One region of the Pseudoalteromonas sp. BDTF-M6 genome, then DNA from elsewhere that is predicted to be linked to it. Evidence: predicted binding sites of a transcription regulator. Region 1 holds the regulator's gene; the other holds the start of a gene.
The links. The regulator FliA, encoded in region 1, starts transcription of late flagellar genes. The targets are predictions, from matches to a motif close to CTAAAGNTNNNNNNNNNNNNGCCGATA.
Positions count from the first base shown of each region.

Region 2: pomA (flagellar motor protein PomA) is a predicted target of FliA. The motif match lies at 1,369-1,395, and genes of this name have one in related genera.

Region 1 is NZ_JAGXTQ010000006.1:53,446-57,960, reverse strand. Features, by position in the region: gene KD147_RS13870 (chemotaxis protein CheW) at 1-959, opposite strand, end outside; gene KD147_RS13865 (protein phosphatase CheZ) at 975-1,724, opposite strand; gene cheY (chemotaxis response regulator CheY) at 1,742-2,125, opposite strand; gene KD147_RS13855 (RNA polymerase sigma factor FliA) at 2,165-2,893, opposite strand; gene KD147_RS13850 (MinD/ParA family protein) at 2,909-3,769, opposite strand; gene flhF (flagellar biosynthesis GTPase FlhF) at 3,762-4,515, opposite strand, start outside.
Region 2 is NZ_JAGXTQ010000004.1:4,621-9,135, reverse strand. Features, by position in the region: gene dxs (1-deoxy-D-xylulose-5-phosphate synthase) at 1-47, opposite strand, end outside; gene ispA ((2E,6E)-farnesyl diphosphate synthase) at 116-1,003, opposite strand; gene KD147_RS09950 (exodeoxyribonuclease VII small subunit) at 1,012-1,251, opposite strand; gene pomA (flagellar motor protein PomA) at 1,651-2,412, shown strand; gene KD147_RS09940 (flagellar motor protein MotB) at 2,426-3,352, shown strand; gene KD147_RS09935 (hypothetical protein) at 3,590-4,078, shown strand; gene KD147_RS09930 (DNA topoisomerase III) at 4,145-4,515, shown strand, end outside.

The DNA of each region.
Region 1 (4,515 bases):
TGGCTTGTGGCGGCTGGCGGGCTTGGTATCGCCGTAGGGCCATTGCCTTTGCCATGAAGCTCATCGAGTAAGGCGTCAAATTCGTCCTCACTGATTTCCTCATCGTCGTCGGCGCTGGCCACTGCAGCCGTCTCTTCTGCGACTTTTTTATCGGCTGATGCTGTTACAGATGTGGTCGCAGATGCGGTTGCTGAGCCGGAGCCTAATACACCAAAACTGCCGGGGCCGTGCAATTCGTCAAGTAAGGCATCGAATTCATCATCGGTAATATCTTCATCGCCCTCGGGGGCTCCCTCGGTGACCCCCCCGGAGAACCCTGAAAGATTGCTATCTGTGCTGGCTTCCTCGGTCATTGAGGTCTCGGCCCCCGGGCCTTTACCTACTCCATGTAACTCATCAAGTAAGGCATCAAATTCGTCTTCACTGATTTCATCAATAGCCGAGTTGGACTCATCATTAAAGGCTATCGGGGTATCCTCGATAGCCATAGATTCAGCCACTGACACTGCCGTGGTCTCCACGACAGGAACAACAACGGGTGCAGATGTAGCAAGGGCTTCACCGGGTGCTTCCGGCTCACTTAATTGATGTAAAATAGCTAACAGTTCGGGGTCGGCGGGCTCGGGTTGAGCACGCAGCTGAATTTGCGCGAACATCTCGTTAATGGTGTCCAGCGCTTGCAAGATCACATCCATCAACTCGGCTGTAACGCGACGTTGCCCCTGACGCAGAATATCAAAGACGTTTTCGGCACCATGGCAGGCATCAACCAACTCATTCATGGCCAGGAAGCCGGCACCGCCTTTCACTGTGTGGAAACCACGGAAGATGGCGTTAAGTAGATCCTTATCTTCGGGATTATTTTCCAGCTCCACCAATTGCTCAGACAGCTGTTCTAATATTTCACCCGCTTCGACGAGAAAGTCCTGCAAAATATCTTCATCTACTTCAAAGCTCATGCAACCGCACTCCTGTTAGAATCCCAGGCTCGACAACAAGTCGTCGACCTCGTCCTGGCTTGATACCACATCATCACGAGATTCTTTATCAATAATGGGCCCTTCAGGGCCTTCGCCGTTGACCTTAATGGCCACTTGTTCTTTTTCTAATAGCTCGCCTTCTTCAGCACCGAAGACGGTCAGCAGGTGGATCAAGCTGTCTTCCACTTCACGAACCAGTTCGATAACCCGGCGGATCACCTGACCGGTCAAGTCCTGGTAGTCTTGCGCCAACAACACATTGTTAAGCAAAGCGTGCAGCTCCAAGGTACTGCTCTGCGAGCGCCCCATAAAGCCGTCAAGCTGATGGCACAGCTGCTTAAACTCGCCCAACTGCAAGTCTCGGCGCATCAGCTTATCCCAGCTGGGTTTGATCTGATGCAGGTCGGTGGACAAGCGCTCGGCAATGGGCAGGCTGGCTTCCACCGCATCCATGGTTTTATTGGCCGCCTGCTCGGTCATTTCCATAACATAATTTAGACGCTGTTTGGCGTCTGGAATGGCTTCGTTGGTCAAGTCTGAAAGGCGGGTATCCAGCTGAAAATTTTTCAGTGATTCATGCAGTTGGCGCGTGAGTTTTCCCACCTCGGCAAACAGCTCGGATTGCTCCTTCGAGGCCGCATCCAAGATCAATTGGTCGGCTTTTTCCTGTTCGCCCTGTTCCAAGAACGCGACAAGCTGCTTGGCCTGCTCCAGGGTAATATGAGGTGCAGCGGGCGCTGACATAAACCTCTCCTTCTTTTTTAACCTAAGCGTTCAAACACTTTTTCCAGCTTGGTTTTCAAGGTCGCGGCGGTAAACGGCTTAACAATGTAACCATTCACACCGGCCTGGGCGGCGGCAATAATTTGCTCTTTCTTGGCTTCGGCGGTCACCATTAATACGGGTAGGTGCTTGAGTCGCTCGTCGGCGCGAATGGCGCGCAACAGGTCAATACCTTGCATGCCCGGCATATTCCAATCGGTGACCACAAAATCGAAGTCCTGATTTTGCAGCATAGGGAGCGCCGTGCTGCCATCGTCTGCCTCTTGCACATTGGTGAAGCCTAAATCACGCAATAGATTTTTAATGATTCTTCTCATAGTGGAAAAGTCATCAACCACGAGAATTTTCATGTTCTTATCCAAAGTATCCTCCAGTGAGGTCTAAACCCGCTTTACTTACTACTAATTGATCCAGTCGCTGATCTTGGCTCTAAGCTTGATCATCGCCTGGCTATGTATTTGGCTCACACGCGACTCGCTAACCTCGAGTATGTGCCCTATTTCTTTTAAGTTCATTTCATCGTTGTAGTACAACGACAGTACCAAGGCGTCGCGCTCGGGCAACGACTTGATCGCCGCAACCAAAGCGGCATTAAATCGTTCGTTATGCATGCTGGCAAAGGGGCGGCTGAGCTGTTCTTGTTCATGCTCACCGCCACCGCCGATAACGTCTTCATCGACGCCCAGATCTTCGATGCCAATGACCTTGGCGCAATTAACATCGTTTAAAATCGTATGATATTCCTCGAGTGAAATATCCAGCTTTTGAGCGACTTCGGCATCTTTTGGCTCGCGTCCCAAGGCCCGTTCCAAATCGTGAATAGCCTGCGCTATGGCACGGCTATGGCGGTGCAATGAGCGTGGCGCCCAGTCACCACGACGAATTTCATCGAGCATGGCACCACGAATACGAATGCCGGCAAAGGTTTCAAAGCTGGCACCCTTGCTGCCATCGAAGTTTTTCGAGGCTTCGATAAGCCCTATCATTCCCGATTGAATGAGATCGTCCAATTGCACGCTGGCGGGCAAACGCGCCAAAAGATGGCAGGCGATACGCTTAACTAATGCAGCATGGCGCTCCACCAAAGAACTTAACTGCTGTTGCTGTTGATACCCTGCGACCCTATTCATAGCCGTCCTAAACCGTTAGCCGCCTACGAGCTTTTCAATAAAGAATTCTAAGTGTCCCGAAGGATGGTTTGGCAACGGCCATTGCCAGGCCTTGTTGGCCAGGCTCTTCAACGACACCGAGGCCGGAGAGTTAGGGAATAAATCAACCACGGCTTTTTGGCGGCGCGTGGCTTTACGCATGTTTTCGTCATAGGGCACGGTGGCAACCAGTTCCAGTGAGACATCGAGGAAGCGATCGGTGACCTTGGACAGCTTGGCGAACAGATCTTGACCCTCGCGCAGGCTGCGTACCATATTAGCAACGATTTTAAATTTGTAGACACCATGCTCGCGGCTAAGCACCTTGATCAAGGCATAGGCATCGGTAATGGAGGTCGGCTCATCACAGACCACCACCACCACATCCTGCGAGGCGCGCGAAAAGCTTAGGACCATGTCGGAAATACCGGCCGCGGTATCGACAATCAGCACGTCATAATCGTTATCGAGCTCGCTAAAGGCACGGATCAGACCCGCATGCTCGGCGGGGCTTAGTTCCACCATGCTCTGGGCTCCCGAAGAAGCGGGAGCGATATGGATGCCGGCGGGACCTTCAACCAGGATGTCGCGCAGGTGACACTCACCATTGAGGACATGCGACAGGTTTTTTTCCACTCGCAAGCCAAGCATCACGTCGCAATTGGCCAGCCCCAGATCGGCATCAAGCACTAAAACCCGCTTTCCTTGTTGGCCCATAGCAATGGCCATATTCAGGGAAACATTGGTTTTACCCACACCGCCTTTGCCGCCGGTTACGGCGATTACTTTTACGCCTTGACTATTATTCTGATTCATTCTGCGAAGGCCGCTTGCCTGATCCAAGATGGTGTTAATCATACATTCCTACTGCTGGTGACGCTACCGTCTGACGCCCTGCTGGAGCCTGTGCTGCTTGCGCTTTTTGGCGTTTTATAAACAATTGCTCAGCCTTTCTCACCATTTTTTCCGAGTTTGCAACCCGGATATCTTCTGGCACGCGCTGACCGTTAGTAAGATACCCTATTGGCAGGCGATTTTGAATCGCTACACTAATAATCTCACCCAAACTTAGACTTTCATCAAGCTTAGTGAAAATACAGCCACTTAGGTCGACCTTTTGGAAGTGTTTTATGGCTTCTTGCAACACTTCGCGCTGGGCGGTGGCACTGAGTACCAGGTAGCTGCGGATCTCAACCGCGGCGCTGCGCATCAGGGTATTTAACTGCTCGCTTAAACGCAGATCGCGCTGGCTCATACCGGCGGTGTCAATTAACACCAGGCGCTTATTGCGTAACTGAAATAAGGTATCGGCCAATTCGCTGGCATCTTTAACTTGTTTTACCGGACAACCGATAATTCGCCCATAGGTCGCCAATTGCTCGAAGGCGCCGATACGGTAGGTATCCGTGGTGATCAAGGCCACCTGATCGGCACCGTATCTCTGCGCCCCCAGGGCCGCCAGTTTAGCCACCGTTGTGGTTTTACCAACACCTGTGGGTCCCACCAAGGCATAGACGCCGCCATGGCGTAAAATCTCGTTGCCCGTGGTGTGCATATGCTTATGCATCATTTCCATCACTCCCTGCCAGGCTTGCTGACGGGAA
Region 2 (4,515 bases), on a different contig from region 1:
TCATCAACCTGATTTAAAAGGGGATACTTGCTACTATCCAAATTCATGCGTTTTATTATCCTTCACTGCGATGGCCCGAGTATATCAAAATGGGCACGGCCATCTGTAGTAATTTTTAATGATCTCGGGCGATGATGTATTGCGCCAGTTGCGCCAGCATCTTGGTGTCATAGGGCAGGCTGTCGAGGGCCGCAATGGCCTCGTCATAGAGCTGCTTCAGTTTGGCTTTAGCGCCATCTAAACCGAGCAGAGCCGGGTAGGTTGCTTTGTTGGCGGCCACATCCGAGCCTTGCGGTTTGCCTAAGGTCTGGGTATCGCCTTCAATATCCAGAATGTCGTCCTGCACCTGGAACGCCAGGCCAATGGCCTTACCGTACTGTTGTAATGCCGTTTCGGTCTTATTGTCGCCTTTAGGGGCGCATAAATAGCCAAGTTCGATGGCGCAGCTCAAGAGGGCCCCAGTTTTGGCATTATGTATCTGCTCAAGCTCATTGAGACTGATGCTTTTGCCGGTGGCGGCGATATCTAAGGCCTGGCCACCCACCATACCGAGTAGACCGGCTGCGCGGCTTAAGCTTTGTACCAGGCGGATTTGTGCGCCCGCCTCAATGTTAAAGTCGTTAGCGCTCAGTAATTCAAAGGCGATGCTTTGCAGTGCGTCACCGGCCAAAATAGCATGGGCTTCATCATAGGCAATATGGCAAGTGGGTCGACCGCGACGTAATTCATCGTCGTCCATGGCCGGTAGGTCATCATGCACAAGAGAATAGCTGTGGATACACTCGATGGCCGCGGCGGCCTTATCGAGATCGCTCTTGTTGGCACCGAGCATGGTGCCGACGCAATAAACCAAAAATGGGCGCAATCGTTTGCCGCCATTTTGTACGCTGTACTGGCTGGCCGCGAGGATCCGAGGTTGAGCGTCTTGCTGGCTGTGGAAATAGCTTTCTAGGGTGTGTACTACGTCTTGTTGCGCTTGTGCTAAGGCTTGTTTTAATTCCACAGTGACTATTACTCTTGAGGGTCCATAGGCGTTAATTCGCCGTCGAGATCATTGCTCATCAGCATGCTCACCTTTTGCTGCGCATGATCCAGTTTTTGCGCCGAGGCATTGGCCAGGCTGATACCGCGTTCAAACTGCTTTAAAGAATGTTCAAGCGGCATATCGCCTTGTTCCATCTCGGTGACAATTTGGCTCAGTTCGTTGATTGCGTCCTCAAAGGTGAGGTTTTCTGGTTTTTTTTGTGCCATTGCCTGCGCTCTCGTTACTGAATTGCTAAGAGCGCCAATTTTAGGGGTATTCCGTGACTAGGTCAAAGGAGGTGATGATTTTAGCCTGCTCTAATGCGCAGAATTTTAAATAAAAGGGTTAAGTAATTGCATCAGTTGCCGATAGCCTAAGAGTATTTATAATAGCGGCAAATTTTTATACCAATTGCATTGATGAAATGAGCAATGATAGCGACAGATAAACACTCGGGATAACAAGGCGAAAATGATGACATACAGTCGCTCTGTATGAATGATTTTTAACGCAGATAGTCCGGTGTTTGGTTCGCTAGATTGGGCAAGGCATTAATAAAATTGGTATTAAGCACCCGAGCCAGGCTCAAAGAGGTGCGAAATGCAGTAACTGTGGGTGGAGGACGTGTGGATTTAGCAACCATTATTGGTATTCTCGGCGCGATAGGCTTTGTAGTCATGTCTATGGTACTTGGTGGCGATGTAAGTATGTTTTACAACACCCCATCGGTACTGATTGTTTTTGGTGGCTCGCTGTTTATCGTTCTTGCTAATTACACCATGGGGCAGTTCTTTGCCATAGGTAAGGTGGCCGGCAAGGCCTTTATGTTTAAGATAGAGTCGCCGGATGAGTTGATTGAAAAAGCCGTAGAGCTGGCGGATTCGGCCCGTAAAGGTGGCTTCTTGGCGTTGGAAGAAGCGGATATCCGCAATAAGTTTATGCGTAAGGGCATCGACATGCTGGTTGACGGTCACGATGCCGACGTGGTGCGTGCCACCTTACAAAAAGACATTATGCTGACCTCGGCGCGCCATCAGCAGGGCGCCGGTTTATTTAAAGCACTCGGGGATATCGCCCCCGCCATGGGCATGATAGGTACGCTTATCGGTCTGGTGGCCATGCTTTCGAATATGGATGACCCCAAGGCCATTGGCCCGGCCATGGCGGTGGCCTTGTTAACAACCCTGTATGGTGCCTTTTTAGCGAACGTCATAGCCATCCCCATCCAGTCTAAGCTGGAGCTGCGTAAAGACGAAGAAGAGCTGAATCAGCGCCTGATCCTCGATGCGATTTTGGGAATTCAAGACGGTCAAAACCCCAAGGTGATCGAGGGCATTTTAAAGAATTACCTTGCCGAGTCTAAGCGTCAGTTAGATACAGAGGCATGAGCGAGGAATGAGTATGTCCGACGAGCAACCTTGTAAATGTCCTCCTCCCGGGTTACCCCAGTGGATGGGGACCTTTGCCGATTTGATGTCGCTGTTGATGTGCTTCTTCGTGCTGCTGCTGGCCTTCTCGGAAATGGATGTACTGAAATTTAAGCAGATTGCCGGCTCGATGAAGTTTGCCTTCGGGGTGCAAAACAAGCTGGAAGTCAAAGATATCCCCAAGGGCACCAGTGTGATCGCCATGGAGTTTAAGCCCGGGCGACCGGAACCTACCCCCATTGAGACCATTCAGCAGCAAACCACGGAGATGACCCAGCAAATGCTGGAGTTCCAGGCCGGTGATGAAGACTCGGCCGGTGGTCGCCAGGAACAACGCGGCGATCAGCGTGGCGGTGAATCTTCGAGCACAGAAGAGCAACAAGAACAACAGCAGGCGATTGCCACGGCGGATCAAGAAAGGGTCAATGAGCTGGTGAAGAAAATAGCCCAGCAGCTGGAGCAACAAATTATCGATGGTGCCATCGAGCTGGAATCCCTTGGTCAACAGATCATCATTCGTATTCGTGAAAATGGTTCTTTCCCATCCGGCAGTGCGTTTTTGCAGCCGCAATTTAAGCCCATAGTGCATGACATTGCCCGCTTGCTCAAAGATGTGCCCGGGGAGATCACCGTCTCCGGCCACACCGATGATTTTCAGGTCGCTAATGAGCTTTATACCAATAACTGGGATCTCAGTGCCAAGCGGGCGGTAGCCGTTGCCACCGAGATGCAAAAGGTAGAGGGCTTTGATAAAAACCGCATGGTGGTGGTCGGTCATGCCGATACCCGGCCCTTGGTGCCCAATGAAACTGATGAAGACCGTAAGCGTAACCGTCGCGTAGAAATATCCATTATGCAGGGTAAGGCGAAAGAGTCGGAGCCGATAGAAGTTGTGCAGTAAGTATTGGCACTTGTTGAAAAAATTCGTTATTTTATGCCTAGTTTACGATTTAGAAACAAACAGTAGGAGAAGGAATGACTATTTTAAACAAGTTTGCTTATATGCCGGGTAATGGCGGTGGCTCTGATGACAAAACCGACCACGAAGACGGTCAGGGCCAGGATCAAGAACAAAAGCAGCCTCAGGGTTAACAAAGGTGTACCTAAGGTGTACCTAAGGTTTACCTAAGGCCTAACTATGCCAGATTGGTTCGAAGACTTTCTTCTGCTTCTCAATAACAGTTCGGCGGCACTGATAGTGCCGGCGATTGTTGTTCTTGCCATTATTAAAGATGTCAGAGGCATACGCTTTGCGCTGCTGACCGCTGGCTTTTTCTTATACGGCGCGCTGATCCACGAATGGATATTCTCCTGGGATACGCAAAAGTTCTGGCGCTATGTTATTTGGGCAGGTAATGACATAACCTGGATGGCCATCATTGCTTATTGGGGCGTACGCGGTAAGGTCCACTTGTGGCAAAGCATCATGGGCCAGCTGATTGTTGTTGCGGTGCCTTTTTTGCAAATGTGGCGATTAGCCGACCGACACCTTTGGGATTTAAGTTACAACAGTGCTTACCTGTTCAAAACGATTATCCCCGTAATCAATATTGCCACCATAGTGCTTTGCTATTTACCTATCGTTTATTGGTTAAAAGCTCGCGCTAAGCCTCCCGTCGCCAATTAAGCTTTCTTCAGCAAGGGTTTTGCACTACACTGTTCTTCACTGTATGGATGAACAGTTATTTTTGCTATGAAGCTTTATATCGCTGAAAAACCTTCCCTGGGGCGTGCCATTGCCGCCGCCTTGCCTAAACCTCATAACAAAAAAGACGGCTATATTGAGCTGGGCAACGGCGATTGCGTAACCTGGTGCATTGGCCACTTACTCGAGCAGGCAGAGCCCGATGACTATGATGCCGCCTATAAAAAGTGGCAAGTACAGCATCTACCCATAGTGCCACAGCAATGGCAACTCAAGGCCAAGAGCAAAACCCGCAAACAACTTACCTTGGTTAAAAAGCTGATCAAGCAAGCTTCGCAAATTGTTCATGCCGGCGACCCCGACAGGGAAGGGCAACTCTTAGTCGATGAGGTCATTTCTCAAGTTAAATTGAGCGCGGC